4 regions of the Serratia sp. NPDC078593 genome follow, and region 1 is predicted to be linked to each of the others. Evidence: predicted binding sites of a transcription regulator. Region 1 holds the regulator's gene; each other region holds the start of a gene.

Region 1 (7,900 bases):
GCCGTTGCAGTGCGCTACCGCTGCTGCCAAAAATTCAAACGCCGTTATTGATCATCCACGCCAAAGACGATCCCTTCATGACAGCAGACGTGATCCCGGACATCGCCAGCCTGCCGCACAACATCGAATATCAACTCACGGAATGTGGCGGCCATGTCGGCTTTGTCGGCGGCTCACTGAAAAAACCGCAAATGTGGCTGGAACACCGGATACCTGCCTGGCTGCCCCCCTATTTGGAACCGAATGCATGATTATTCCCTGGAAAGACCTGGACAGTGAAACACTGAACAACCTGATCGAATCGTTCGTGCTGCGCGAAGGCACGGATTATGGCGAGCACGAGCGCTCCCTGGCACAAAAAGTAGATGATGTTCGCCGCCAGCTACAAAGTGGCGAGGTGTTATTGGTCTGGTCGGAGTTACATGAAACCATCAATATCATGCCGCGCGGCCAATTCCGCGCCGGCCAGGAAGAAATGTAATCCGTTCTATGACTGACGGCCAAAATCAGGTAACAATGTGCTATACCCAATGCATTCGAGCTGCATCGACGTACAAATCAACGGCTCTCCAAACGCCGAGTCACATAACGACAACGCAGTCGTAAACCGATAGGGGCTTGGTTTATCTCGGCCGCCAAGCCGCGCGCCTGAAGATGCAGCGTATGACTGATAACTTGCGCATTTTAGACGGAGTAATACACCCTATGTCCGCCAAACATCCTGTTATCGCAGTAACCGGCTCCAGCGGCGCCGGCACCACCACCACCAGCGTGGCATTTCGTAAAATATTCCAGCAGTTGAATATCCGCGCCGCGCAGTTGGAAGGGGACAGCTTTCACCGTTATACCCGCCCGGAAATGGATGCGGAGATCCGCAAGGCGCGCGATCTGGGTCGTCATATCAGCTATTTCGGCCCAGAAGCCAATGATTTTGGCCTACTTGAACAAAGCTTCCTCGAATATGGCCAAAACGGCTCTGGTCGTTCACGCAAGTATCTACATACCTACGATGAAGCGGTACCCTATAATCAAGTGCCGGGGACATTCACGCCGTGGGAAGCCTTACCAGAGCCAACCGATGTTTTGTTCTATGAAGGGCTGCATGGCGGCGTGGTCACCGAGCAACATGACGTCGCGAAACAGGTCGACCTTCTCGTCGGCGTGGTACCTATCGTCAACCTTGAATGGATCCAGAAACTGATCCGCGATACCGGTGAACGCGGCCATTCTCGTGAAGCCGTGATGGATTCCGTGGTGCGATCCATGGACGATTACATCAACTACATCACGCCACAATTCTCTCGCACGCATATCAACTTCCAGCGTGTACCCACGGTGGATACTTCTAACCCATTTGCCGCGAAAGCGATTCCTTCACTGGATGAAAGTTTTGTCGTGATTCACTTCCGCGGATTGGATCATATTGATTTCCCTTACCTGCTGGCGATGCTGCAAGGCTCCTTCATCTCACATATCAATACGCTGGTCGTGCCGGGCGGAAAAATGGGGCTGGCGATGGAGCTGATCATGGCGCCACTGGTACAGCGGCTACTGGAAGGGAAAAAAATCGAATAACGCTTCGGCTATGCCTGGGGCGCAGTCGCATGTTGAACCGCCAGCGCCGCGCCCGAGATCTTACTCTACGTCACGCACCTCAAAGCTGTGGGATACCTCGGCGGCTTTCCCCAGCATCAGCGCCACTGAACAGTATTTTTCAGCGGAAAGATCCACCGCACGCTCAACCGCTTTCTCACTCAGCCCTTTACCACTCACGATAAAATGCAGGTTAATGTGGGTAAATATCCGCGGGGCTTCTTCGCGACGTTCAGAACTGAGTTTGACCTCGCAATCGCACACCGCATGGCGGCCTTTTTGTAAGATCGAAACCACGTCGATCGCACTGCAACCACCGACTGACATCAACACCATTTCCATCGGGCTAGGTGCCTTATCGCCTGCGTTGCCATCCATCAGAACCTGATGACCAGACGCCGACTCACCTAGAAACGTTAATCCCTCAACCCACTTTACTCTTGCCTGCATTCTGATTACTCCGGTTAATTTCTTAAAATCAGACTACGCGTTCACACGCAAACTGGCAATGGAACCTGACGCCGGTCATGTGTGAGCGAGACAACACAAGACACCCGCCTCACTCTGTGCTACAAACAAAGCCGAAATAATTCTTGCTGGACACTGATTTTCAGGGAAATGCCCGCAGAAAGGTGCCTAATTTGGTATGTTAACAGAATGTAGCTTGCAGCGCTCACAGCAAGTTAATATGCTAGGGCAATAGCGTATTTTACGGCACGCCTCAAAACGGTTAAATGGCAGTCACTCACCGTCAGCCCTAACTCGTTTGACAGGGAACTCTGACCCCTGTGATACAGGCAGATTACAACAGAGGATAATAGCGAATGGTTCTCGGCAAACCGCAAACAGACCCGACTCTCGAATGGTTCTTGTCTCATTGCCATATCCACAAATATCCATCAAAAAGTACGCTGATTCACCAAGGTGAAAAGGCCGAAACGCTTTACTACATCGTGAAAGGCTCCGTAGCGGTGCTCATCAAGGATGAAGAAGGTAAAGAGATGATCCTGTCCTATCTCAATCAGGGCGATTTCATCGGCGAGCTTGGATTATTTGAAGAAGGTCAGGAGCGCAGTGCCTGGGTAAGGGCCAAAAGCGCCTGTGAAGTGGCTGAAATTTCTTATAAGAAATTCCGTCAGTTAATCCAGGTTAACCCTGACATTTTAATGCGCCTGTCGGCACAGATGGCAAGCCGTCTGCAAGTCACCTCAGAGAAAGTGGGTAACCTCGCTTTCCTTGATGTTACCGGCCGCATTGCGCAAACCTTGCTGAATCTGGCTAAACAACCGGATGCCATGACTCACCCAGACGGCATGCAAATTAAAATTACCCGTCAGGAAATTGGCCAAATCGTCGGTTGTTCACGCGAAACGGTCGGCCGTATTCTGAAAATGCTCGAAGATCAAAATCTGATTTCCGCACACGGCAAAACCATTGTCGTTTACGGCACGCGCTAATCAGTAAAAAACGGCACATCACGCGCCGGTTCAGACTGCTGACAAAGCTCGTTATGAGGGAAAGCGTGGCTGTGGGGTCGTAGTGGCGTAAGCCACCGGAGCACCCCTCGCTACGCTAGGCCCGGGTATCTCGGGGGCCATAGACGACTTCGTCATCAAGCTCAAAACGGCGCCTCACGCGCCGTTTTCTCTTTGGGTTAGATTATCCGCTCTGCTCGGGTTTGATAACACACCGTTTAGGGTATTAACCTGCCTTCACCACATCCTGCACTGCCCGTTCAAACCGTGCCATACCTTCTTCAATATCTTGCAGCGCGACCACCAATGAAGGGGCGAAGCGAATCACATTTGGCCCAGCATTCAAAATCATCACCCCCCGAGCAGCTGCGGCATTCAGGAAATCACGAGCCATACCACGGTAAGCCGCCGTCAGTTCTGCGCCAATCAGCAACCCCATACCGCGAATATCGCTGAAAACCCCGTATTTATTACCGATCTCAGTCAGAGCCGAGACATAAAGCGTATGACGTTGTTCGACGCCACTCAACACCTCATGCGTATTGATCACGTCTAACGCGGCTTCGGCTACCGCACAGGCTAACGGATTACCGCCATACGTGGTGCCATGCGTACCGACCTGCATCACCGAGGCAATCTCTTCGGTGGTCAACATAGCACTCACCGGGAAGCCACCGCCCAATGCTTTCGCGGTGGTTAAAATATCCGGCGTCACACCGTAATGCATATAGGTAAATAGTTTACCACTGCGACCCATACCGCTTTGCACTTCATCAAACACTAATAACGCCTGATGCTGGTCACATAGCTCGCGTACGCCCTGCAAGAATTGCGCTTCGGCCGGTGTGATGCCCCCCTCCCCTTGAATCGGCTCCATCACCACCGCGCAGGTCTGATCATCCATTACCGCCTTCACCGCCGCCAGATCATTGAAGGGAACATGCACGATGTCGGCCGGTTTGGGCCCAAAACCGTCAGAATATTTCGCCTGCCCGCCAACCGATACGGTAAACAGCGTGCGGCCGTGGAACGCATTGTAGAAAGCGATAATTTTGGTTTTGTAAGGGCTGTGGCGGGTGATGGCGTAATGGCGGGCTAACTTGAACGCGGCTTCGTTAGCCTCAGCTCCCGAATTAGCAAAAAATACACGATCGGCAAAAGTCGCGTCGACCAGTTTGGCCGCCAAGCGCAAAGCCGGTTCATTGGTGAATACGTTACTGGTATGCCACAGGGTTTCTCCCTGTTGCTGCAATGCTGCCACCAACGCCGGATGACAATGCCCCAGCGCGGTCACCGCAATGCCACCCGAGAAATCGATATACTCTTTACCTTGACTGTCCCACACGCGGCTCCCTTTACCTTTAACGGGAACAAACTGGGCTGGTGCATAAACAGGCAGAATCACCTGATCAAACGTGCTACGGTTAACGGTGTATTTTTCGGTCATTATCGGCCCACCCTGAGCGCTATCGGTTTCTGACAGGATTATTAAGTGAAATTATAATCACAAAATATGCATAAAAAACCAATCAAGGGCAAACCTAAATCACCGTTAACGATAAATAAATCGTAATCGATTAACTTTTAAGGAAATTATCCAACAACTGGTGCCCCTGCTCACTCAAAATACTTTCCGGGTGGAATTGCACCCCTTCCAGCGCCAATGTGCGGTGGCGAATACCCATAATCTCGTCACGCTCGCCATCGCGTTCGCTCCATGCAGTGATGTCGAAACAATCTGGCAAAGTAGCAGCATCCAGCACTAAGGAATGATACCGGGTGACGGTGAGGGGATTATTTAGCCCACGAAACACCCCGTGGTTACTGTGGCAAATTGCCGAGGTTTTGCCGTGCATCACCTGCCGAGCCCGCACCACATCGGCACCAAACGCCTGCCCCAATGCCTGATGGCCGAGGCAAACACCGAGTATCGGCAGACGACCAGCAAAATGGCCGATCGCCGCCAGCGAAATGCCCGCCTCATTTGGCGTACAGGGTCCGGGTGAAATCACTAAATGTTGCGGAGCCAGCCGTTCAATATCGGCCAGTTGCAGTTCATCGTTACGCTTCACCAACACCTCTGCACCCAGCTCGCAGAAGTATTGGTAAAGGTTATAGGTGAAAGAGTCGTAATTATCGATCAGCAGCAGCATGACAAGTCCCGCAGAAAAAATGCTGCGCTAGTGTACTGCCACTGACGTTATTTGCCGCTTATTTTTTGCGACCCCCGCTAAATGAGCCTAAAATACCACGCAGAATTTTTTTGCTGAGGTCACGCGCCATGCTCTTGGCGGCGGTTTGCACGATACCGTCACGCTTACCACCGCGTGGGCCGGTGGAGCCAAACAACAGCTCGTTTAAACTGCCCATCAAGCCGCCGCCACTTTGCTGGCCAGCCTTCGATGCCGTTTTATCCACCGCTTCCGCATCCTCGCCCACAGTAGAGAACCCTTCGGCCGACAGTTTTTCGTAAGCGGATTCACGGTCGATCATCTCTTCGTATTGGCCGTACAGCGGCGATTGGTTAATCGCGCGGTTCAATCCCTCAGCACCCAGCACACCCATTTTGGACTCTGGCGCAATCACCATCGCCCGCTCCACCACGTTCGGCCGCCCTTTTTCATCCAAGAATGACACCAACGCTTCGCCGACGCCCAACTCAGTAATAGCGCTTTCGGCATCAAAGTCTGAATTAGCACGCAACGTTTGGGCGGCCGCTTTCACCGCTTTCTGATCGCGCGGCGTAAACGCGCGCAGCGCGTGTTGCACCCGGTTGCCTAACTGGCCTAGCACGCTGTCTGGAATATCCAGCGGATTTTGCGTGACAAAGTAGATACCCACGCCTTTTGAACGAATCAGGCGTACTACCTGCTCGATCTTGGTCAAGAGTGCAGGTGGCGCATCGTTGAACAGCAGATGGGCTTCATCAAAGAAGAACACCAACTTAGGTTGCTCAGGATCGCCCACCTCCGGCAGATGCTCGAACAACTCGGCAAGCAACCACAGTAGGAACACCGAATACAATTTTGGCTGATTGATCAGTTTATCTGCCGCCAGCAGGTTGATATTACCGCAGCCATTAGCATCGGTTTTCATCAGATCCTTGATGTCCAGCATCGGCTCGCCAAAGAACTGATTGGCGCCTTGTTCCTCCAGCGTCAATAACCCACGCTGGATCGCGCCGACCGATGCCGAAGAGATGTTGCCATATTGGGTCTGGAACTGTTTCGCGTTATCCCCAACGTATCGCACCATGGCACGCAGGTCTTTCATGTCGAGTAACAGCAGTGCATTATCATCGGCGATTTTGAACACCAATTGCAGCACGCCGCTTTGTACCTCATTCAGATCGAGCAAACGCGCTAGCAACAATGGGCCAAGATCGGAAACGGTCGCGCGGATCGGGTGCCCCTTCTCGCCATAAATATCCCACGGGATAATCGTATTGGCCTGCGGCTGCCAGTCCGTGACGCCAATCGCCGCCAAACGCGCCTGTAACTTTTCGTTGGCAACGGCCTCAGTGCCAATGCCAGACAGATCGCCTTTCACATCAGATAAAAATACCGGCACGCCCAAGCGCGAGAACTGCTCAGCCATTTTTTGCAGCGTCACGGTCTTACCGGTACCGGTCGCACCGGTGATCAGGCCGTGACGGTTAGCCAATGCGGGCAGAATCACCAAATCTTTTACCGGTTTCCCCTCTTTCATCGCTTTGGCGATAATCCGTGCTTCACTCATGTTCTTTTCCTTTGACGCTGACGCGGCGCACATGCGCCTGTTGCTGGCTTTCTGCTACGCATTGCGCAGAGGTGGTCAACAATCATACAGCTTGAAGTATAATGGGTATAAAGCTATAAGCGCGGCTTAACCGCGTCAAGGGCAAACAAACAGAGCAGACCGCTAAACGTTTCTCTCAGGTTAACCCGTCGCCGCCTATCGCCCTATTTATCACTCATCCACGCAACCCTAGCTGTTCTTTGAGCGATTTCAGATAGCGGCGACTGACTGGTATCGGCTCCCCCACCGGCATGATCATTTCCGCCCCGCCGCTTTCTTCAAAACGGATCTCACGCACCTGCTCCAAATTGACCAGATATTGCCGATGGCAACGCAGCAGCGGCGTCCGATTTTCCAACGTGCGTAACGTCAGCTCAGTGAAACATTCCATGCCATCGTTACGCACAACATACACGCCGCTTAAACGGCTGCGGATAGCGATGACCTCATCGAAACGCAATAAATAGATGCGGCTTTGACCGGTGCAGGGAATGTATTTCAGATAGCCCTCGCTTTCTGGCAACGCGGTCATATCCGGCGCTACGCGACGCTGCTGTAGCCGTTGCAGAGTTTTATTCAAACGCTGGGGCTCTGCGGGTTTCAACAAATAGTCAAAGGCATGTTGTTCGAATGCTTGTAAGGCGTATTCATCATACGCGGTAAGAAAGACTATGGTTGGCATACGATTGGGATCGAGCATACCCACCATTTCCAACCCGCTGATACGCGGCATTTGAATATCTAAAAAAACCACGTCCGGCTGCACACGGTGGATCTGGCTAATGGCTTCTATCGCGTTGGCACATTCGCCAATGACCTTCACGCCGCTTTCCTTTTCCAGCAGGTGACGTAAATTATCACGGGCGGATGGCTCATCATCGACAATTAATACCTTCAACATCAGGCTGCCCTCACCATCGGAATGTTAAGCGTAATACAGGTATAGGCCTCCGGTTCGCAGCTCACCTGCACACCATAATCCTCGCCGTAACGCACACGAATGCGCTTATCCACCAGGTTCATGCCTAGCCCAACCCCCGAGTTTTTCGCCTGGA
Region 2 (7,900 bases), on a different contig from region 1:
ATTACCCGGTATTTTGTTGGCCTGTGTGATTGCAACCACCGTTTCTCGGGGTCTACGGTCGGTATCGGTTTATCATAATGCTTAGCGGTTCAGTAGCGTAGAAATATCCAGATAGCGTGCCAATTCACGCTGCTCAGGGCGCGGCAGATAAGGTATTTCGCCCAATAAGGGCGCCGGGATCCGCTGTTGTAACGCTTCAATGGTTTCTGCGTAGTGCGCTAAACCGGGATTGATGCGATTGGCAACCCAGCCTAACAGCGGCAACCCATCGTTGATGATCGCCTGGGCCGTCAGTAGCGCATGGCTGACACACCCCAACTTTATTCCTACCACTAGCACCACAGGCAACTGCTCTTGGATCACCCATTCGGCATAGGGGCGCAGATCGTTCATTAACACCCGCCAGCCACCGCTGCCTTCGACTACCACGGTTTCGGCTTTTGTGGACAAATGATGCAAACCGCTACTCATCACGCCATAATTAATATCGTCTGTCGCATGGGCATGGAAAACTTCGTCCATACAAGTAATAGGATTTATCTCGGCATAGCTTAGCGGTACGCTGGAAGAGGCCTGCAACACCAAGGCGTCTTTGTTGCGAATCCCCTCGCTGGTTTCCTGACAGCCTGCCGCAATCGGCTTATATCCCACCACTGTGCGCCCTTGCGCGGCAAAAGCCTGCATCAGAGCGCGGGAAATCACGGTTTTACCCACATCGGTATCCGTACCTGTAACAAATAAACGCTTTAACATGAGTAGAGTGCCCCGGAATGCTCCGTTAACGAAAGTAACGCCGTAAAAAAGGCGAGAGTATCAAACGGGAAAATTCTAGGGTATGCACACCCGTCGGAGATTGAGATAGCTCAATCTTTTGTCGTTAAAACGTAAGAAGTGCTGATATGGCGAGATATTCGACAGGTTAAGCTACCCCTGCAACAGCTTCACCAGCAAAGAGCCATTGTACAGCGCCTCTTTTACCAGTGCCGCCCCCGGCATGGTGCCTTGATTAAAAAACTGCGTAGATTCGACATGCAAGTGTTGGCTGTAAATGGGTAATGATTGTTGATTGATACAGGAGGCAATCGCCGGGTGCAAGATTTCTGATGCGCGGTTGAGCGGCGAACCCACCAAGATTTTTTCTGGGTTAAACAGATTCACCATGATGGCTAAAATACGCCCTACGCTGTGCCCAACCCCCAGAATAATATCCCTCGCCAATTGATCACCCGCAAGCGCCGCATCACAAAGCGATTCAACGGTTAACGGCGCATGGCGCAACGTGGAGGTCATGGATACGCGTAAACGTTGCTGGGCAATATCCAACATATTTTCAATGCTGGCGATGGTTTCCAAGCAGCCGTGATTACCGCAATAACAACGTTTGCCGTAGGGATCGACCTGAGTATGGCCAATTTCCACCACGCGCTGGCTACCGGCGTGCAGCACGCGCCCCCCGGTGATCACCCCCGCCCCAACGTTGTGATCGATAACCACCTGAATTACGTTCTGATGCCCGCGCGAGGCGCCATACAGTGCTTCGGCCATCGTCCAGGCACTGATGTCGTGTTGCAGAAAAACCGGTAAGCCGGTGCGTGATGCCAACTCAGGCCCAAGCGGCATATCTTCAACGTGATAAAAGGGCATGCGGTGCACAATCCCCTTTGCCACATCGATCATGCCGGGCAGCGTAATCGCAATGGCGGTGAGACGTTCGAGACGCTGCTGGTGACGAATAAAAAATTGGTCAACTTCAGCGACGATGCGCGCTAACAGCGGTTCAGCGTGCTCTGCCGCCAACGGTAGCTGTTCTTCCACCACCATTTTGCTGCTCAGATCACGCAGCGCCAGCGTGATGGAACCCCGGCTAATGCGCGCTGAAAGATAATGCCAGGCCTCAGTATCCAGCACCAAACCCACAGCGGGCCGCCCACGGCTGCCGACTTCCTGAAATTCGGTTTCTTTAACCAGATGGGCTTCCAGCAACTCACGCACAATTTTTGTGATGCTAGCGGGTGCCAACTGCGCTCGCTTTGACAGTTCAATGCGCGAAATAGGCCCATGCTGATCGATCAGCCGATACACCGCCCCTGCATTTGTTTGCTTAATCTGATCAATATGCCCAGGCTGTCCGTCAGCAATCACACACCCGCTCCTACTATTTTTCGCGCTTCTAAATAAAGACTAAAGGTTATGGTGGGGCTTTTGGAATAAAGCGTCAACTATTTGATTCGTTATGTGATTTGCTGCACATAATCACGGGTATTCCGCCCTGCGTTGCCGCTTGCTTGCGCCCGCTCACCGCTTATTGCGATGACTTCAACATCAGATTCATCAACGAGTTAGCCGCGGTGGTTAATGGCCGTTGTCGATGGTGAACCAACCAGACCTCTGTCAATGCATCCGGCTCGGCCAGTGGCAGATAGTTAACGCCATCTATTTTCACTCGACCAAATGATGCGGGCAGAATAGAGACCCCTAATCCAGCAGAAACCAATCCAATAATCGTCATCGCTTCGCCCACTTCTTGGGTGATGTACGGCGTGATACCGGCGCGTTTGAGTAACAATAACGTTTCATCGTAAAGCGCGGTGCCCACTTCACGTGAGAAAAACACAAAAGGTTCATCGGCCAGGTGGGCAAAACGCAACGTGCCTGGAGCCAGTTTCCCTAGCGGGTGCCCTTCTGGCACCACGGCCAACATCGGTTCACGCAGCAGCAGTTGATGCTGTAAGGCTTCGGGAAGCTTAGTGTTACGCATCACACCTAAATCCAACTCGCCGTTGAGCAGTGGCTCTAGCTGTTGTTTGGTGTTTATTTCACGCATTTTGATATGCACTGCCGGATGTTGCAGACGAAATGCCCGTAAATTACGTGATACTACGCCAATAAACGGCGCGGATGAGGTAAAACCGATGGTCAATTCGCCTAATTCCCCTCGTTCTAACCGCGAGGCTTTTTCTGCCGCCCGATTGACTTGGTCGAGCACCTGCCAGGCCTCTTTCAAAAACATTTCACCGGCCTGCGTCAAACTGACAGTACGGTTATTGCGCGCCAATAATTTTGCGCCCACCATCGTCTCCAGCGCTTGAATTTGCTGACTCAGCGGCGGTTGAGATATACGTAACCGTTGCGCGGCGCGGCCAAAATGCAGCTCCTCAGCAACGGCAATAAAATAACGCAAGTGACGCAACTCGATATTCATATTTAAAACATCTTAATTCGAATAATTAATATATTAGACAAAAAATTGGCATCTCCCTATTCTTTTGTGAATTAACACTGTGTTGATGCCCTATCCCGATATTCGGTAAGGAATTGCTGTGACCTCCCCTGTGCGTTCTGCGGCCGCTGTGCCGTCGACGCTGGCCGCCAATAATGATGTGATGACGACCACTGCGCCAAAAACTCAACGATCCGCGTTGAATAAACGCCCTTATATTGAACGTGGGACATCATCCCCGTTTTGTCGCGTTTTCGATGGGGTTGTATATCAGCGGTAACTCAATTGGCGGTATGAGCGGCCGTTTGGTGACTGGGGTGTTAACCGATTTCTTCTCCTGGCGTGTTTCCCTGGCCGTTATTGGGCTTTTTGCGTTGATCGCCGCCTGCGTTTTTTGGCGTATTTTGCCCACATCACAACACTTCCGAGCCAGCTCACTGCGCCCAAGAACCTTACTGATCAACTTCAAATTACACTGGCATGACAAAGGATTGCCATTACTGTTTGCCGAAGGTTTCTTGCTAATGGGCAGCTTTGTCACCCTGTTCAATTATATTGGTTATCGATTGTTAGCGAATCCCTACTATCTTAGCCAAGCGATTGTCGGTCTGTTGTCGGTGGTTTACCTGACCGGTTCTTACAGTTCGCCAAAAGCAGGTGCCATGACCGCACGCTATGGCCGGGGACCGGTCTTGTTGGGTTCGATAACGATTATGCTGAGCGGCGTACTGATTACGCTCTTCGCACCCATCACCCTGATTTTTATCGGTATGATGCTGTTCACCGCCGGATTTTTTGCTGCGCATTCAGTCGCCAGTAGTTGGATCGGCCGACGTGCGCGGCGTGCCAAAGGGCAGGCCTCATCGCTCTATCTATTTTGCTATTATGCCGGTTCCAGCGTTGCGGGTACCTTGGGTGGTGTGTTTTGGCATAATTTCGGTTGGCTCGGGGTTGTCGCCTTTATCAGTGTGATGCTGCTGCTGGCGCTGTTGGTGGTACATTTTTTAAAACAACTACCTGAATCACAGGGCGTTTAGCCTTCCCCGCCCACTGTCGCGGATAGTGCGCGCTTTTGGCTGTTAGGCTTGGAGCGCACTATGCTGCGGCATTGCTGTTTGCTGAGGTTGTCACCGGTAGTTCTGTACTCTAATATGCATGTTGTAACTAAAATGCGAGAGTGTGATGAATAAATATGATCTGATCGGCCGTATGAATAGCTGCTTTACCCAGTTAGAAACGGCGCTAGCCGAACTCCACCAGCAAATCCTACCGCTGCGTCTGCTGGCCGCGCGGGTGTTCAGCTTACCTGAAGTTGAAAAAGGTACGGAACACCGCGCTATCGAGCAAATTAGCGTGACGCAACATCTCGGCCAAGCCGCACGGGATATTGCACTCGAACACTATCAACGTTTGTTTATCCATCACAATAAACAAAACGTCAGCAGTAAAGCTGCCGTGCGCCTGCCCGGGGTTATTTGTCTGGCCGGCGATTCCTCACAGTGCCAGGTGTTACAGCAACAGGTGATGCAAATAAACCAACTCAAGGCCGAGCTGGAGCGCATTATCACTGTCGAGTCTGGGCTGGCACCCGAGCAACGCTTTGACTTTGTTCACACACACTTGCATGGGCTGATTACCCTTAGCGCCTACCGCTCAATTACTCTGCTCACCGATCCTGACTCCGTTCGTTTTGGCTGGGCTAACAAGCACATCATCAAGAAGGTAACACGTGACGACATCTTGCAGCAGTTGGAAAAAAGCCTGAAATCAGGACGTTCAGTGCCCCCGTATAATCGCGAGCAATGGGCCGAACGGGTTAGCAAAGAAATCGATGATGTCAGCCGTGTGCCGCACGATGCCGTGTTAAAAATCAAGCGGCCGGTTAAAGTGCAACCTATCGCGCGAGTGTGGTATCAACAACAACAAAAACAGGTGCAACATCCCTGCCCGTTGCCGCTGATTGCACTATGCCAGGTTGAGACGGGGGCAAAGGTGCCAAAAATTGGCGAACTGCTGGACTACGACAGCAGTGCGATAAAACACAAATACAAACCTCAGGCCGCACCACTGCGATTACTGGTGAAACGTCTGCATTTGTATACCGATGCGCCTAGCGTCTAAATCGCGTGGGCCGCTCACTCACGCCCACGCGCTGCTTTGTTCCCGGCTGATGTTAAGCGACGGGTAGCCGCCGTTTGTGCCAGTCAGGTAGAATACGCCCCTTAGCGTGGTGCCCCGTTAACGCATTGTTCCACATCAAGCGCACGCCCATCACGACGATGGCATGCTACCCACCATGTTTTCTGGCCGAACCCACTCATCAAATTGCTGTTCCGTCAAATAGCCTAATTTCAGCGCTGCCGCTTTCAAGGTTAGCCCTTCTTTGTGCGCTTTTTTAGCGATGTCTGCGGCTTTGTCATAACCAATATGCGTATTTAACGCCGTTACCAGCATCAGTGACTCATTGAGCAATTGAGCAATACGTTCGCGGTTTGGCTCAATCCCCACGGCACAATACGCATTGAATCCGCGTATGCCATCTGCCAACAGACGAATAGATTGCAGATAATTATGAATCACCATTGGGCGGAAAACGTTTAGCTCAAAGTTACCCGACGCGCCGCCGATGTTAACCGCCACATCGTTCCCCATAACTTGCGCACACAGCATGGTCATCGCTTCGCATTGCGTCGGATTGACTTTGCCCGGCATGATCGAGCTACCCGGTTCATTTTCAGGAATAGCAATTTCACCGATGCCACAGCGAGGGCCAGACGCTAACCAGCGCACGTCATTGGCAATTTTCATCATGGAGGCCGCCAATCCTTTTAGCGCGCCGTGCCCCTGCACCAGCGCGTCGCATGCCGCCAACGCTTCGAACTTATTCGGAGCAGTGACAAAGGGATGGCCGGTCAATGTCGCCAACGCCTCGGCAACGCGAAGCGCATAGTCAGGGTGGGTATTCAGCCCGGTGCCCACGGCGGTACCGCCCAATGCCAGTTCACACAGGTGCGGGATACTGGTATCAATATGGCGCAAGTTATGTTGTAGCATTGCCGCCCAACCGGAAATTTCCTGCCCTAACGTAAGTGGCGTTGCATCCTGTAGGTGCGTGCGGCCAATTTTCACAATATCGCTAAACGCGTTAGCTTTATCATCCAGCGTCTGCCGTAAGGCTTCCAGTGCTGGTATTAATTGTTCGCGTAATGCAATCACCGCCGCGACGTGCATGGCGGTCGGAAAAACATCGTTAGAGCTTTGGCTCTTATTAACGTCATCGTTCGGATGCACCCGACGGCCTTCCCCGCGCTCGCCCCCCAACAATTCGCTGGCGCGATTAGCCAGCACCTCATTCATATTCATATTGGTCTGTGTACCAGAGCCGGTTTGCCAGACCGCCAACGGGAACTCATGGGGATGCTTATCTGCCAGTACCTCATCGGCGGCCTGCACAATCGCACGCCCACGCTCGGCCGGTAACAACCCCAAATCGACGTTAACACTGGCGGCCGCCCGCTTGGTCAGCGCCAACGCGTGGATCAGCGCTGTCGGCATTTTTTCACTTGAAATTCGAAAGTGTTCAAGAGAGCGCTGGGTTTGCGCGCCCCATAGGCGCTCGGCGGGTACATCGATAGGGCCCATAGAGTCTTTTTCACTGCGAACGGCTGCCATCACGGTCTCCTTAGCACATTTCCTAAAAGTGAGGGGGGCACGCTGTATCGGTGCGAACCGCTATACAGACCTCTCCAGTATAGTGACATAATAACTATTCGCATTAAGAGAGTCGCTTAAGCGCACTTTTAGATTTCTCCGCTTGCACGCACGATTCGTGCATTGTTTACTTGGCGGTAATTCCCTTATAAAGCAGGTAGTAATCATGCAAAAAATGACCAATGCGGTACAAAACTACGCATGGGGCAGTCACGACGCCTTAACCAAACTGTACGGCATCAGTAATCCGCAAGGAAAACCAATGGCTGAATTGTGGATGGGGGCGCACCCGAAGAGCAGTTCGCACATCACCGACGCTAACGGCAATCTGCGTGCCTTACGTGACATGATTGATGAAGACCAGCCGAAACAGCTGGGTGCCGACGTTGCCGCCCGTTTTGGCGAACTGCCGTTTCTGTTCAAAGTTCTGTGTGCCGAACAGCCACTCTCGATCCAAGTTCACCCGAGCAAATCGGCCGCTGAAGTGGGCTATGCCAAAGAAAATGCCGCGGGGATTGCGTTAAATGCCGCAGAGCGTAACTATAAAGATCCAAACCATAAACCTGAACTGGTGTTTGCTCTAACGCCCTTCTTGGCGATGAATGGATTCCGCGAGCTTTCTGATATTGTTTCGTTGTTGCAACCGATCGCCGGGGCGCATCATGGCATTGCCGCTTTTCTGCAACAGCCCGATACCGAACACCTCGCCAGACTGTTCGCCGACCTGTTAGAGATGAGTGGCGAGCCAAAGTCGCTGGCATTAGGCGTGCTCAAAGCGGCGTTAAATAGCCAACAAGGCGAACCCTGGGATACGATTCGCTTTATCGCCAGCTTCTATCCGGAAGACAGCGGCCTGTTCTCACCTTTGTTACTCAATGTGGTGAAACTGGCACCGGGTGAAGCAATGTTCCTGTACGCGGAAACACCACACGCTTATCTACAAGGGAGCGCGCTCGAGGTGATGGCGAA
Region 3 (7,900 bases), on a different contig from region 1:
ACAACGCTTGCTGGTCGACATCTCAATTTGCCATTTACAGGTTTCACAGTCGGTTACCACGACATCCACTCCACTTTGCTCAATCTGGCGAAACAACGACTCGCCAATCCCTTGCGACGTTTCATAGTTCTCTGACTTAAATCCATAAGTACCGGCAATACCGCAGCATTGCGACTCCAACACCACCAGCTCGACACCGGGAATCTGTCGTAATAATTCCAGGGTGTAGGCCGTCCACCCCATTTTCTCCATGTGGCACGGCGTATGGTAAGCCACGCGCAACGGCGTGTGTTTCAACGGTAGCTTACGCCCCTCGCTCAGCAAGCGGTAAAGATAACGCGTCGCCAGTTCAACCCGCTCGCGTACCGCTGAGGTGTCGATCTCCAGCAGATGTGGATACTCATCGCGTAAGGTAAACGTGCAGCTTGAAGAGGTGGCGACCACCGGAATGCCCTGCTCCAGTACGGTATGGTGTAATGATGCTGCATTCACCTTCGCCTGCTTTTTCGCCTGTTCGATAAAACCATTGGCAATCAGCGGTACGCCACAGCATTTTTCGCGTTTCAGCAGTTGTACGCCGATATTCATCGCGTTGAAAACCTTGATTAAATCCTTTCCTAACTGCGGATGGTTGTAATTAACAAAACACCCGTGGAAAAACGCCACCTGTTGCGTAAAGCGTGCCTGCTGCTGTGCCTGTTGGCGATACCAGCGGCGGAATGTACCGAACGAATATTTAGGTAATGCCCGACGATGGTCGATTTTTAACGCTTTATCTAACAATTTACGTACCGGCTTTAAACCGGTGGTGACGTTGACGATCGGGGCAAAGGGCGACGACAGCGATCCCATGATGTCGGTATGGCTGAGAATAGCATCACGCAGCGTCGGCTTACTTTGGCTGAAGCTGGCACGGGCGCGCTGGATAATATCGCCGATTTTTACCTCGGACGGGCACGCAACTTCACACCGTTTACAGTTAGTACAGTATTTCAACGCCTCGTCATACAACGCCGGATCTTTCAACCGCAACCGCTCACCGTCAGGCCCCGCCTGCTTCGGCCCCGGGTACAATGGGTTTACCTTCGCCACCGGGCAATACGTGGTACAGACGGTGCATTTGATGCAATTCTCAAAACTGTTGTCTTTTAACAGGCTCATGCAGATTCTCCCTGCTCGGCGATGTGCTGCGCGACATACAGCGCACTTAACAATGACACGCCTGCGCCACAGCCTTGCTGCAACGGATCATAACCCCCCGCCACCGCGCCAATCGCATAAAGGTTTTCCAACGCCTCCCCCTGACGCATCGCACGCAACTGCGCCGTGGTACGCACGCCAAATTGCAAATAAGGCTGCGGCGCAAACAGATCGCGGTGGCTCCAATCGGCACGGTCGGCCTGGCTAAAGACGTCCAGACCAAATACCGGTTCGCGTATGCAGTCGAACTCAGCCACCAACCCGTTACTGAAGAAACTGCCGCTGGCTAACACCACCTGCGGCGCTCGCAGCGGAATATCGGTATGGTTACGCGTAAACAGGGCGGTAACGCGCCGCTCGGTAATCTCGGCGCGCAGCACACGGTCACCCGGCATCAATACGCCGCCAAGCTGCTGTAAGCGTTGGCGCAGAGCCTGATGCAAACGCATGCCCAGCACCGAGGGCGGCAAAGTCGGCAGTAGACAAACCGGTTTGCCCAGTGCCTGCTGCAACATAGCCAACGGCCGATCGTCTTCCAACCCTAAACAGGCCGGCAGGAAAATAGCCTGCGCGTCCCCAGCCAGCCGCTGTAGCTCATCAGCCAATGCCGCCGCCTGTGCCGGTAAATCCAACACTCGGGCGATATTCACCGCACGGAATTCGCTAGGATTATTACGCAACCGATCCAAGGCTGGCAGGTGTAAATACCCCACCGTCGCGCTAACGCCCTGCTGTTCCAGCGAACTGGCTGCCATCTGCGGCTGAAAGTCGAGAAAACCTTCGATACCGATTACCGCAATCTTATGCCACGGTAACGCGCCGCCAAGCGGCGTGGTAGGAATCGCCTGCGGGCTAAGCCAGGTGGCACGGCGTGTGCCCAGCGGGGTGATACGCAGATGATTGTTGCGGCGGTCGCCTTGTAACGGCAGACCGCAACGTTGCAACAGTTGTTCAGCTTCCCCCGCCAACATGGCAACCTGCGTTGCCCCCATCAAACTGTACGGATGCTGCGGTGCCTGTTGTGCCAGCGTCGTCAAGGCGTCTAACGGCGCGGCAACCGGCGAACCGTCCGGTAAATGCGACAGCAAATCTAACGATCCCGACGAAAAATACAGCGCACTTTGGCCTGAACTGACCACGGCGCAACGCTTGCCCAATTCGGCCAACCGAACGGCGCAGCTTAAACCGGCTAATCCTGCGCCGATGATCACTACATCAAATTGCATCGTCTGCCTCCTGTGCGCGATCGCCACGATCGTCTAAACCGCATAGCCCTTGATAAACCCAACTGGTAAATTCGCTTTCGCGCAGTGCATCTCCCCAGGCTATGGGGCGCACGCCTTTCCAGCGTTCATTAAGAAAATGGGAAAGCTGGCTGATGGATTGCTGCGGCGTGGTGACGTTAAAGCGGCTCAGCAACCCGGCCGCGCGGCAGGCGCACAGCTCGCCCTGACAGGTGCCCATCCCAACCCGAGTGCGACGCCGCAGGTCGACCAAATTATTCACCGTCAATGAATTGACCGCGTAACGCACTTCACCGGCCGTGACCGCTTCACACTCGCAGACCAGACTGTTATCCAACCGATCGCCAGCAGGCACCTGGCTCGCGCGGTCGCCATGCCGGTAAATCGCCGAGCCACGAATGCTGGCGGGCAATGACACCACGCTGCGCGCGGTTTCCTCGGCCGACTGACGTGAGCCGGGCAGCGCTTCCTGCGCGGTGGTACAAGGGCTGTCGATACCTAACTTTTCGCATACGTTGTCCGTCGCCCATTGCGCCATCAGCCGGTAGGTCATCAGTTTGCCACCGGTTATGGTAATAAACCCTTCCAGTCCGTCACGCGCGGCGTGATCGAGCAATACAATGCCGCGGCTCACGTTACGGCCTGATGGATCGTCATCGCTGGCGACCAACGGCCGCACCCCGGCATAGGCTCGCAAGATACGGGTTTGTGCCAGTGACGGTGCCAACAGTGACCCCTCGCGGATCAGAATATCCACTTCCTGCGGCGTCACCCGCATGTCGTCAATCTGGTCATAATCGATGTGCGTTGAGGTGGTGCCAATCAGCGAAATGGTATCGCCCGGCACTAAAATGTCGGCATCCGCGGGCTTGCGGCAGCGATTGATCACCATGTTGTTGATGCGATGCCCCAAGATCAACAATGCCCCCTTCGCCGGGAACATACGGATACGTAAGTCGGCATATTCCGCGATTTGCTGGCCCCAAATACCGGCCGCATTGACCACCACCTCAGCGTGAATCTCGTACTGCTGGCCGCTCTGATGGTCGTAAACGCGCACGCCCCTGACGCGATCGCCATTCCTCAGCAAACCGATGACCTGGTGGTAGGTCAGAATCTGCGCACCATGTTCGCGCGCATCCAACATATTGGCCGCCGTCAGGCGGAAGGGATCGACGGTGCCATCCGGGACTCTCACCGCGCCAATCAACGCCGGGTTAGCGGCGGGTTCTAGCCGTAAAGCCTGCTGCGGATCGATAGCCTCGGCGTCAATCCCCGCCCGCTGGCATGCGGCAATAAACTGTTGCTGATAGTCGAACGAATCCTGTGGCAACGTGATGAACAGGCCGTCACTGCGCTCAATACAGTGGTGAGCGATGCGCTTGAGAATGCGGTTCTCCTCAATACATTCCCGTGCCGATTCGCTATCCGTCACCGCATAACGCGCGCCGCTGTGCAGTAAACCGTGGTTGCGCCCCGTCGCACCGGTAGCAATATCGTGTCGCTCCAGCAAAATGCAACGTAGACCACGACGCGCGCAGTCACGGGCAATGCCCGCGCCGGTCGCCCCACCGCCAATAATGATCACATCCGTTTCGTTAGCCGGTGAATTGTTGCTCATCACACCCCCAAAATCGCTGATTATGGAGGAATTGAGCCACAGTTAGTGCGGTTTTTGTTTGATAAGGAACAATAACGAACCTAAAACGAAAGAAAAATGTCCATAAAAAACCATGATTGTGATCAATATCACGACTTTTTTGCCTTTCTCTATTTCATAACGTTAACGAATCGCTCAAAATTCGCCGCAGTTTCATAAAAGTGTAACAAATGCGCGATGCATCACACAGCCAACCAGGGGTTTTGACTAGCATGGCGCTCGTTATGGAACAAAAAACGACACATCGATATCCGCACAATCATCACCAGAGACTGATCCTCTGAGGATGTAATACTGATAAAGCCATCGGAGGCGCTCATGTTGAGTATTTTTAAGCCAGCTGCACACACTTCCCGTGTGCCGCTCGATAAGGTAGATCCGCTCTACCGGAAATTGCGCTGGCAAATTTTTATGGGGATTTTCTTCGGCTACGCCGCTTACTATCTGGTCCGTAAAAACTTCACGCTGGCGATGCCTTATCTGATCGACCAAGGTTTTAGCCGTGGCGATCTGGGTTTCGCGCTGTCGGGCATATCCATCGCCTATGGATTTTCGAAATTTATCATGGGTTCGGTTTCTGACCGTTCCAACCCCCGGGTATTTTTGCCTGCGGGCCTGATTCTGGCCGCCGCCGTCATGCTGTTCATGGGTTTCGTGCCGTGGGCAACCTCTAGCATCGCCGTGATGTTCGTACTGTTATTCCTATGCGGCTGGTTCCAGGGGATGGGTTGGCCACCGTGCGGGCGCACCATGGTGCACTGGTGGTCGCAAAAAGAGCGTGGCGGTATCGTTTCGATATGGAACTGTGCTCATAACGTCGGCGGCGGTTTGCCTCCGTTACTGTTCTTGCTGGGTATGGCTTGGTTCAACGACTGGCATGCGGCGCTGTACATGCCCGCTTTCGGTGCCATTCTGGTGGCGCTGATAGCCTTCGCTCTGATGCGCGATACCCCACAATCCTGTGGTTTACCGCCGATCGAAGAGTATAAAAACGACTATCCGGATGACTATTCAGAAAAAGCAGAAGAAGAACTGACCGCTAAACAGATCTTCATGCAATATATTCTGCCGAATAAACTGCTGTGGTACATCGCCGTCGCTAACGTGTTTGTTTACCTGCTGCGTTACGGCATTCTCGACTGGTCACCGACCTACCTGAAAGAAGTGAAACACTTCGCACTGGATAAATCCTCTTGGGCTTACTTCCTGTACGAATACGCGGGTATCCCGGGTACGCTGCTGTGCGGTTGGATGTCGGATAAAGTGTTCAAAGGCAACCGTGGCGCCACCGGCGTATTCTTCATGACGCTGGTTACCATCGCTACCATCGTTTATTGGCTAAACCCGGTCGGCAACCCCGGTATTGATATGGCCTGTATGATCACCATCGGTTTCTTGATCTACGGCCCGGTGATGCTGATCGGCTTGCACGCGCTGGAACTGGCACCGAAGAAAGCTGCTGGCACCGCCGCTGGCTTTACCGGCCTGTTCGGTTACCTGGGCGGTTCAGTCGCGGCCAGCGCCGTTGTGGGTTACACCGTGGACTTCTTCGGTTGGGACGGTGGCTTCATGGTGATGATTGGCGGCAGCATCGGCGCCGTTATCCTGCTGCTGCTGACCATGATCAGCGAGAAGAAACACCACGCGGAAATCGCCGCCAAACGCGGTTAATCCGCGCAAAACTGACGCAGGCCGCTATGCGGCCTTTGAAGTTGATGACAACGTTGCCTTTGAACCCGAGATACCCGGGCTTAGCGCACCAAGGGGTGCTCCGGCGGCAAGCCGCTACGACCCCTTCGGTACGCTTTCCCTAATAACAGACTTTGTCAGCGGTCTGAAAGGCCGCTTTGCGGCCTTTTTATTCCCCGCTCCCTCATGGAGAAAACTATGCGAACTCATGTCAAAGCCCTGCTGGCCGGCATTATTTTAGCCTCCTCACTCACCAGCATCGCGCAGGCCGCCAATAAAGTGGTCATTGCTCACCGTGGTGCCAGCGGCTATCTGCCGGAACACTCATTGCCCACCAAGGCCATGGCTTATGCTCAGGGTGCTGATTTTCTAGAGCAAGATCTGGTGATGACCAAAGATGACGAGTTAGTGGTATTGCACGATCACTATCTCGATCGCGTGACCGACGTTGCCGAACGTTTCCCTAACCGGGCGCGTAAAGATGGCCGTTACTACGCGATCGACTTTACCTTGGCGGAAATCAAATCGTTAAAGTTCAGCGAAGGGTTTGATATTAAAGACGGCAAGCAAGTACAGAGCTATCCGGGGCGTTTCCCAATGGGGAAATCTGACTTCCGCGTACACACCTTTCAGGAAGAAATTGAGTTTGTGCAAGGCCTGAATCACTCCACAGGCAAGAACATCGGCATTTATCCAGAAATTAAAGCACCGTGGTTCCATCAGCAGGAAGGCAAAGACATCTCCAGCAAAGTGCTGGCGGTGCTGAAGCAATACGGTTACACCGGCAAGAACGACAACGTTTATTTGCAGTGCTTTGATGCCAATGAACTCAAGCGCATCAAAAACGAGTTACAACCTAAGCTGGGTATGAACCTGAAATTGGTTCAGTTGATTGCCTACACCGACTGGAACGAAACCTACGAGCAAAAAGCCGACGGCAAGTGGGTGAACTATGACTATGATTGGATGTTCAAACCGGGCGCCATGAAGCAAATCGCCCAATATGCTGACGGTATCGGCCCTGACTATCACATGCTGGTCGATGCCGATAAATCTAAGCCAAACCACATTGTATTGACCGAGATGGTAAAAGACGCGCATGCCAATAAAATGGCGGTACATCCCTATACCATCCGCGCAGATGCATTGCCAACCTACGTGACCGATGTCAATCAACTCTATGACGTGATTTACAACCAGGCTGGCGTAGACGGCGTGTTCACCGACTTCCCGGATAAGGGCGTGCAATTCCTGCAAAAACAGGGGCAGCATCAATAAAAAACGTCAGGGGCGAACCCGTTCGCCCCTATTACTTTGTCATCGATTTCAGGATAAAAACATCTGGCGCAAATAGTGCGGCACAGCGTCGTCGATATTGGAACCAATCACTTCACGTTGTGGAAGTTTATCTTTCAGGCGTTGGTGCGCATCACGCATGATGCAGCCCTTACCGGCCATCGACAGCATTTCCAGATCGTTCATCCCGTCGCCGAATGCGATGCATTCTTTCAGCGAATAGCCCATTATTTTCGCCACCTCTTCCAACGCATGGCCCTTGGACACGCCACCCGCCATGACTTCCAGGCAGGTTGGGAATGAGAAGCTGACGTTGACGCGGTCACCCCAATGCGCGTTGATAGCCTCTTCCAGCGACAACAGTTTTTCATGGTCGTCGCAGGTAAAGTACACCTTACACACGCCATCGGTGTCCAACATACCCGGCTCAAACAGCTGATATTTAAATACGGACTCGCGGAAAAATTCTTTCTGCTCCGGGCTTTCACGATCGATAAACCAGTCGTCGTTACGATAAACGTTGGTGGTGATGTGCGGATCGTTAAATTTTATGCCGTATAAATCACGCGCGATATCGCTGTCCAGATTATGACTAAAAATTAATTCGCCATCGGTGTTATGCACCCGCGCACCGTTGGAGGTGATCATAAACGCGCTGATGTCGAGGTTGTCGCGGATCTGCGAAACATCAATATGGTGGCGGCCGGTGGCAAAAACAAAGTGAATACCACGCTGAGTCAACAATTGGAGTGTTTCTTTCGCGTAAGGCGACAGCGTATGGTCGGGAGATAGCAGCGTGCCATCTAAATCG
Region 4 (7,900 bases), on a different contig from region 1:
TCGCCGTTCAATGCAGCGCTGCTGTAACCACTGCGCTCCAACGCTTCAGCCACTTCCAGCGTAGCGTTTTTGGTACGCACAAAGATGATTGCAGCATCAAAGTCTTCGGCTTCCAGGAAACGCACCAGCGCTTCATTCTTACGCATGCCCTGTGCAGTCCAGTAGCTCTGGCTGATATCAGGACGGGTAGTAATGCTGGATTGAATACGCACTTCCTGCGGCTCTTTCATAAAGCGGCGGGTAATGCGACGAATCGCTTCCGGCATCGTGGCAGAGAACAGTGCGGTCTGATGTTCAGCCGGGATTTCTGCCATGATCGTTTCTACGTCTTCGATAAAGCCCATGCGCAGCATTTCGTCGGCTTCATCCAGCACCAGACCGCTCAGGTTAGAGAGGTTCAGGGTGCCGCGTTTCAGGTGGTCCAGCAAACGGCCCGGGGTACCCACTACGATTTGTGGGCCCTGACGCAGGGCACGCAGCTGTACGTCGTAACGTTGGCCACCGTAAAGGGCAACAACGTTAACGCCAGTCATATGTTTAGAGAAATCAGTCATCGCTTCAGCAACCTGAACCGCCAATTCGCGGGTCGGTGCCAGCACCAAAATCTGTGGTGCCTTCAAGGAAGCGTCGAGGTTATGCAGCAGTGGCAGCGAGAACGCTGCAGTTTTACCACTGCCGGTTTGTGCCATACCCAGCACATCGCGACCGTTCAACAGGTGAGGAATACACTCTGCCTGGATCGGTGACGGTTTTTCGTAGCCCAGATCGGTCAGGGCAGAAATGATAGGAGCAGACAGCCCCAGGTCAGCAAAAGAGGTTTCAAGCTCAGTAGTCATGTACACGTGCCTCATTAATAATGGCAGCCAGTCTACATAACTCGTCGAGAAAATTTTCAGTCATTTTCATTGAAAAGTGTGAACCGGCTCAAATTAGATTATAAAACGAACAAAAAAGCCCTCACCCGTGAAGGCGATAGCTATGGCATATGCCAAGGTCTATCAGGCTGATTACCCTTCATCTTTCACGCTGCTGCCGTGTTGGCTGCTCTCCCTCACCCTCGTCACTTAGTTCACTAAGCTCCCAGGGATGCGTTCGATTGCCAACTTGCCGCAACGCGAAACCTTTTGGGTATAGGTGTTCGTCAGCTATTGCTGGTCCGATTCCGATAGGTCGTCTTGTTCTTGGCCCAAAAGTGCCAATTCCAACAATGCATAGCGGTGCTCAACAAAGTTATGAACGTTGTTAGCCACCGTCAGTTTGAACAGCGCCGAAGCGGTGCTCTTGTCCCCCAGACTCAGGTAATGTTTACCCAAATAGAAGTCAGTTTCACTGAGATGCTCAGCGAGCGAAGTGTTATCCGTTGCATCTGCCTTGAGGCTTTCCATCAGCGTTTTTTCGCTGATCTTACCTAGGTAGAATTCGACAATTTTCCATCCCCATTGCCCTCTGTCCGCTTTGTCATAACGCTGCTGGAGCGCTACGTCAGCTTTCTTGGAATCGATCTCTCTTTCCACAAGATAAAGCCACAATGAACGGAAGGGATCATTTGGGTCGTCTTGATAAAACGCCTGCAGATCATCCTGCGCCAACGGGAAGCGGCCGCCATAATACAGTGCGATGCCCCGGTTTAAACGCGCGTAATTGTAAGTTGGATCAAGCTCTAGTACAGAATCAAACGCTTCATAGGCAGCATCAAAATTGCCTGCCTGCGTTAAGTAAATGCCCAGGTAGTTGAAAACTTCTGGCATATCAGGACGTATCGCCAGCGCTTGCGAAAAATCATTGCGCGCCAGTGCACGTAACCCAAGGCTATCATACAGCACACCGCGCTCATATAAAAGCTGCGCACGCTCATCGTCCGTCAGTGCCCGGCTGGCAAGTATTTGTTCCATGCGCGCCAGGATCACTTCCTGCTGCAGCGTCGGCTGCAACGGAATAGCCAAAACGTCATCATTACGCCAATCATTGTTGCTGCATCCTGCCAGCATGAGTGCTGTCGCAACGTAACACCAGCGTAAGAAAGGTTTCATTTCCCACTCCCGAAGACAAACATTGGATGAACGTCCTGTCCCCCGCTGCTCAAAACGCGAGTTTCCTATCCGCGCGATACGAACAGCTCCCAACCTCAAGGCGGGGAGCTGTAAAAACTGCTTTACAGTTATTCTGCTTCAGGTGCAGCAGGCGCATCCGTTTCAGGTGCGGTGGCTTCTTTGATGCTCAGGCGCACACGGCCCTGACGATCAACTTCCAACACCTTGACGGGAACTTCCTGACCCATCTGCAGATAGTCAGTCACTTTCTCAACGCGCTTGTCAGCAATTTGCGAAATATGAACCAGACCTTCTTTACCGCCGCCGATAGCCACGAAGGCACCGAAGTCAACGATACGGGTTACTTTACCCTGATAGATACGACCTACTTCGATTTCAGCGGTAATTTCTTCGATACGACGGATAGCATACTTGGCTTTATCACCGTCGGTCGCAGCAATTTTCACTGTACCATCATCTTCGATTTCGATGGTAGTACCTGTTTCTTCAGTCAACGCACGGATGACTGAACCGCCTTTACCGATAACATCTTTGATCTTATCTGGGCTGATCTTGATGGTATGAATACGTGGTGCAAATTCGGAGATATCGCCACGCGGAGTGCTGATAGCTTGCTCCATCACGCTCAGGATGTGCAGACGCGCACCCTTGGCCTGATTCAGTGCTACCTGCATGATTTCGCGGGTGATACCTTCAATTTTAATGTCCATTTGCAGCGCGGTGATGCCATCACGGCTACCCGCCACTTTGAAGTCCATGTCGCCCAGATGATCTTCGTCACCCAGAATGTCGGACAGAACGACAAAGTTATCCTGCTCTTTCACCAAGCCCATCGCGATACCGGCAACGGCTGCCTTGATAGGCACACCTGCGTCCATCAATGCCAAAGAGGCACCACACACCGACGCCATAGATGAAGAACCGTTAGATTCGGTGATTTCAGACACCACACGTACCGTGTACGGGAAATCTTCTGGTTTAGGCATCATAGCCAATACGCCGCGTTTCGCTAGGCGACCGTGACCAATTTCACGACGTTTAGGCGAACCAACCATACCGGTTTCACCGACGGAGTATGGAGGGAAGTTGTAGTGGAACAGGAAGCTGTCGGTTTTTTCACCCATCAGCTCATCCAGGTTCTGTGCATCACGCGCCGTACCCAGCGTGGCCGTAACCAGTGCCTGAGTTTCACCACGGGTGAACAGGGCGGAACCATGGGTACGCGGCAGCACACCGGTACGCACGTCCAGACCACGGATCATGTCTTTTTCGCGGCCATCGATACGTGGCTCACCACGCAGTACGCGGCTACGCACAACGTTCTTCTCAACGTTACCCAAGATGTCTTGAATTTCGCTGGCGTCCAGGGTTTCGTCCTGTGCCAACAATGCAGCAGTAACGTCTTCTTTGATTGCATCAACCTGGGTGTAGCGTTCTTGCTTCTCGGTGATGTGGTAAGCATCGCCCAGACGGCTTTCGGCCAGCTCTGCTACGCGTGCGTGCAGCGCTTCGTTGACCGCAGGTGCCTGCCAATCCCACTTCGGCTTGCCCGCTTCAGCAACCAGAGAGTTGATGTTTTCGATAACAACTTGCTGTTGTTCGTGACCGAACACCACTGCGCCCAGCATTTGGTCTTCGCTCAGCACGTCGGCTTCGGATTCAACCATCAGTACCGCGCCAGCCGTACCGGCAACTACCAGATCCAGGCTGCTTTCTTTCAGCTCATCGGTGGTTGGGTTCAGGACGTATTGGTTGTTGATGTAACCAACGCGCGCAGAACCGATCGGGCCATTGAACGGAATACCGGACAGGCTCAGTGCAGCAGATGCACCGATCATGGCGACGATATCAGGGTTAACCTGTGGGTTTACAGAAACCACGGTGGCAATAACCTGCACTTCGTTCAGGAAGTTGTCCGGGAACAGAGGGCGGATTGGGCGGTCAATCAGACGGGAAGTGAGCGTTTCACCCTCGCTTGGGCGGCCTTCACGACGGAAGAAGCTGCCTGGGATACGACCTGCAGCGTAGGTACGCTCTTGATAGTTAACAGTCAGCGGGAAGAAGCTTTGGCCTGGCTTGGCTTTCTTCTGGCCCACAACGGTCACGAATACGGCAGTGTCATCCATGCTAACCATAACGGCAGCAGTGGCCTGACGCGCCATCATACCGGTCTCAATGGTGACGGTATGCTGGCCATACTGGAACTTACGGATAATCGGTGTCAGCAAAATTTTTTCCTTAGATTAGGCGCGCAATCGTATTGACGACTCGACACGCCTGGAGCTCTACTTGCCTTCTCACTACATCCTCGCGACTAATGACAATCTTTATCTCATTCGTAAGATAAAGCCTCTCATTAGCCGCGCGAACCTCTGTAACGGAAGATCCTGTTTAGAAACATCAGCAATACATTAACCTGATTTGCTTATGCTTCCTAGAAGAAAGGGGCCAAAATAGGCCCCTTTCCACTGAAACTCGCTAGATTAGCGACGCAGACCCAGACGCTCGATCAGGCTGGTGTAACGTGCTACATCTTTACGCTTCAGGTAGTCCAGCAGCTTACGACGCTGAGAAACCATACGCAGCAGACCACGACGGCTGTGGTGATCTTTTTTGTGCTCTGAGAAGTGGCCTTGCAGATGGTTGATCTGCGCAGTCAACAGGGCAACCTGAACTTCGGTAGAACCGCTGTCGTTAGTACCACGACCGAAATCAGCTACGATTTGAGCTTTAGCTTCAACACTTAGAGACATTGTCATACTCCAAATTATAAACTTTAAATACAGGCGCCGATCTCTAATTCAGCAACCCAATAATAAGCAATGACCCTCAATTGAGAGTCATTGCCTAGGCTGGACTATTCTACTCTTAGCGTAGAACAATCGCAAGGTGAGTCGTTTTTGGCCAGTTAGTCGAAATACTCGACAACCAGCCGCTTCGGCGCAACGCGACCGTCGTCAGCAATCTGACCCACGCCAATAAATTTATGCTCATCGCCTTCGGTGATGCGCACCATGCCAGAAGCTGGCACACCCGCCGCTTGAACCGGTTGCCCTTGCTTGACATAACCTGCCACCACTGGCAACAAGTTAACTTCCGGGAAGTTTTCTACCGGGCTATCCATCGGCATCAGCAATGGGTCGAGCAGTTCACTCGGCGCAATACCTTCGGCCTGCGCCTGCTCCAACAACGCATTCAACTGCTCCAGCGTCACCATACGTTCGATAGGATACGTTGCTACCTGCAAACGACGCAGGTAAATCACATGCGCGCCGCAGCCCAGCAATTCGCCAAGATCGTCGGTAATAGTACGGATATACGTCCCTTTGGAGCAGTGAACTTCCAGCTCCAGTTCATCACCTTCCCAACGAATAAACGTCAGTTCGTAAACGGTGATGCTGCGCGCTTCACGTGGCACTTCAATGCCTTGCCGCGCGTATTCGTACAGTTTTTTACCCTGATACTTCAACGCGGAATACATCGATGGCACTTGCTGGATGTTGCCACGGAACGTTTCCAGCGCTGCATCGAGCTGCGCTTGAGTCACGTTGACCGGGCGTTCTTGCACTATCTGGCCATCCGCATCCGAGGTATCGGTACGCTGGCCAAGACGCGCGATCACGCGATAACGCTTATCGGAGTCGAGCAAGAATTGGGAGAACTTGGTCGCTTCGCCCAAGCAGATCGGCAGCATGCCGGTTGCCAACGGATCGAGCGCTCCGGTATGGCCTGCCCGATTAGCGTTATAACAGCGTTTTACTTTTTGCAGTGCGTCATTGGAGGACAAACCTTGAGGTTTATCCAACAACAGAACGCCGTGGATGTCACGGCCGCGGCGACGAGGGCGACTCATTAAGCCTCCTCGTCATCGCCTGAGGCAGTACGACGCTCAGCGTCATTCTTCACCACGTTGGTCACCAGGTTCGACATACGCATACCTTCCACCAACGAGTTGTCGTAAGCGAAGGTCAGTTCCGGTACCACGCGCAGTCGCATCGCCTTGCCCAGTAAAGTACGGATATAGCCGGATGCATCTTGCAGTGCTTTAATGCCTTTGGTCACCAATTCGGGATCGTGGTTTTCGGTCAGCACGTTGAGGAAAGTGACATAAACCTTTGCATAAGCCAGATCGCGCGACACTTCCACGCCAGACACGGTCGCCATGCCGACACGCGGATCTTTGACTTCACGCTGCAAAATGATCGCGATCTCTTTTTGCATTTCTTGCGCGACGCGTTGGCCGCGGCTGAATTCTTTTGCCATTTGGAAATCCTCCAGACAAATAAGGGGGCACAAGGCCCCCTAAAACAAAATAACGTATTATTCGAGGCTTAAGCGATAGTACGCTGGATCTCGATAATTTCGAACACTTCGATCATATCGCCGGTGCGAACATCGTTGTAGTTCTTAACGCCGATACCACATTCCATGCCGTTACGGACTTCGTTAACGTCATCTTTGAAGCGGCGCAGAGATTCCAGCTCACCTTCATAGATAACCACGTTGTCGCGCAGTACACGAATTGGGTTGTGACGTTTGATGTTACCTTCGGTCACCATACAACCTGCGATAGCACCAAATTTCGGTGATTTGAACACGTCACGCACTTCAGCCAAACCGATAATTTGCTGTTTGTATTCCGGTGCCAACATACCGCTCATCGCCTGCTTAACTTCATCAATCAGGCTATAAATGACGGAGTAATAACGCAGATCCAAGCTTTCCGCTTCGATAACGCGACGCGCAGACGCGTCAGCACGAACGTTAAAGCCGATGATGATCGCATTGGAGGCCGCAGCCAGCGTTGCATCAGTTTCGGTGATACCACCAACGCCGGAACCCACAATCTTCACTTTCACTTCGTCAGTCGAGAGTTTCAACAGTGAATCACAAATCGCTTCACAAGAACCCTGTACGTCAGATTTCAGTACGATGTTCAGTTCAGAAACTTCACCATCGGTCATGTTAGCAAACATGTTTTCAAGTTTAGATTTCTGCTGGCGTGCCAGTTTAACCTCGCGGAACTTGCCTTGACGGTACAGCGCCACTTCACGCGCTTTCTTCTCGTCACGCACTACGGTTGCCTCATCACCCGCAGCAGGAACACTGGACAGACCCAGGATTTCTACCGGGATAGAAGGGCCCGCTGAAGTCACTTCGCGGCCTAACTCATCACGCATCGCACGTACACGGCCGTATTCAAAGCCGCACAGCACGATATCGCCTTTGTTAAGCGTACCTTCTTGTACCAGAACGGTTGCCACAGGACCACGACCTTTATCTAGGAAGGATTCGATGACCACACCGCTTGCCATACCGCTACGTACCGCTTTCAGTTCGAGAACTTCAGCTTGCAGCAAAATAGCATCCAGCAATTCATCAATACCGGTACCCGCTTTCGCAGAAACGTGAACAAACTGCGCTTCGCCGCCCCACTCTTCCGGCATTACGCCGTACTGGGACAGTTCTTGTTTCACACGATCCGGATCGGCTTCTGGTTTATCGATTTTGTTAACCGCTACCACCAATGGCACTTTAGCTGCTTTCGCGTGCTGGATAGCTTCGATGGTTTGCGGCATCACGCCATCATCCGCCGCCACAACCAGAACCACGATGTCAGTCGCCTGAGCACCACGAGCACGCATTGAGGTGAACGCGGCGTGGCCTGGGGTATCCAGGAAGGTGATCATGCCACTGTCAGTTTCAACGTGGTATGCACCAATGTGCTGAGTAATGCCGCCCGCTTCACCCGATGCCACCTTGGTGGAACGAATGTAATCAAGCAGAGAGGTTTTACCGTGGTCAACGTGACCCATGATGGTCACAACCGGTGCGCGTGGTTCAGCAGC

The links. The regulator CRP, encoded in region 1, controls carbon source genes, mostly activating them, when cyclic AMP is high. The targets are predictions, from matches to a motif close to ATGTGANNNNNNTCACAT.
Positions count from the first base shown of each region.
Region 2: a site for CRP is predicted at 2,234-2,251, ahead of mlc (sugar metabolism global transcriptional regulator Mlc). Genes of this name have one in related genera too.
Region 3: a site for CRP is predicted at 4,275-4,292, ahead of glpT (glycerol-3-phosphate transporter). Genes of this name have one in related genera too.
Region 4: a site for CRP is predicted at 913-930, ahead of yrbN (protein YrbN). Genes of this name have one in related genera too.

Region 1 covers NZ_JBNNGK010000010.1:145,641-153,540, reverse strand. Annotated here, with positions in the region: gene ACQKDS_RS13095 (hydrolase) at 1-251, shown strand, start outside; gene ACQKDS_RS13090 (YheU family protein) at 248-481, shown strand; gene ACQKDS_RS13085 (phosphoribulokinase) at 706-1,575, shown strand; gene ACQKDS_RS13080 (OsmC family protein) at 1,636-2,043, opposite strand; gene crp (cAMP-activated global transcriptional regulator CRP) at 2,418-3,050, shown strand; gene argD (bifunctional acetylornithine/succinyldiaminopimelate transaminase) at 3,295-4,515, opposite strand; gene ACQKDS_RS13065 (aminodeoxychorismate synthase component II) at 4,646-5,221, opposite strand; gene ACQKDS_RS13060 (helicase HerA-like domain-containing protein) at 5,280-6,806, opposite strand; gene btsR (two-component system response regulator BtsR) at 7,021-7,746, opposite strand; gene ACQKDS_RS13050 (LytS/YhcK type 5TM receptor domain-containing protein) at 7,746-7,900, opposite strand, start outside.
Region 2 covers NZ_JBNNGK010000005.1:161,597-169,496, reverse strand. Annotated here, with positions in the region: gene clcB (voltage-gated ClC-type chloride channel ClcB) at 1-85, shown strand, start outside; gene bioD (dethiobiotin synthase) at 82-753, opposite strand; gene mlc (sugar metabolism global transcriptional regulator Mlc) at 925-2,142, opposite strand; gene ACQKDS_RS08045 (LysR substrate-binding domain-containing protein) at 2,303-3,202, opposite strand; partial or broken gene ACQKDS_RS08040 (MFS transporter) at 3,454-4,257, shown strand; gene tus (DNA replication terminus site-binding protein) at 4,403-5,341, shown strand; gene fumC (class II fumarate hydratase) at 5,492-6,892, opposite strand; gene manA (mannose-6-phosphate isomerase) at 7,098-7,900, shown strand, end outside.
Region 3 covers NZ_JBNNGK010000004.1:281,471-289,370, reverse strand. Annotated here, with positions in the region: gene glpC (anaerobic glycerol-3-phosphate dehydrogenase subunit GlpC) at 1-1,161, opposite strand, end outside; gene glpB (glycerol-3-phosphate dehydrogenase subunit GlpB) at 1,158-2,426, opposite strand; gene glpA (anaerobic glycerol-3-phosphate dehydrogenase subunit A) at 2,416-4,065, opposite strand; gene glpT (glycerol-3-phosphate transporter) at 4,423-5,775, shown strand; gene glpQ (glycerophosphodiester phosphodiesterase) at 5,992-7,071, shown strand; gene yigL (sugar/pyridoxal phosphate phosphatase YigL) at 7,120-7,900, opposite strand, start outside.
Region 4 covers NZ_JBNNGK010000001.1:331,727-339,626, forward strand. Annotated here, with positions in the region: gene ACQKDS_RS01475 (DEAD/DEAH family ATP-dependent RNA helicase) at 1-836, opposite strand, end outside; gene yrbN (protein YrbN) at 826-906, opposite strand; gene nlpI (lipoprotein NlpI) at 1,146-2,030, opposite strand; gene pnp (polyribonucleotide nucleotidyltransferase) at 2,159-4,279, opposite strand; gene rpsO (30S ribosomal protein S15) at 4,535-4,804, opposite strand; gene truB (tRNA pseudouridine(55) synthase TruB) at 4,960-5,904, opposite strand; gene rbfA (30S ribosome-binding factor RbfA) at 5,904-6,314, opposite strand; gene infB (translation initiation factor IF-2) at 6,383-7,900, opposite strand, start outside.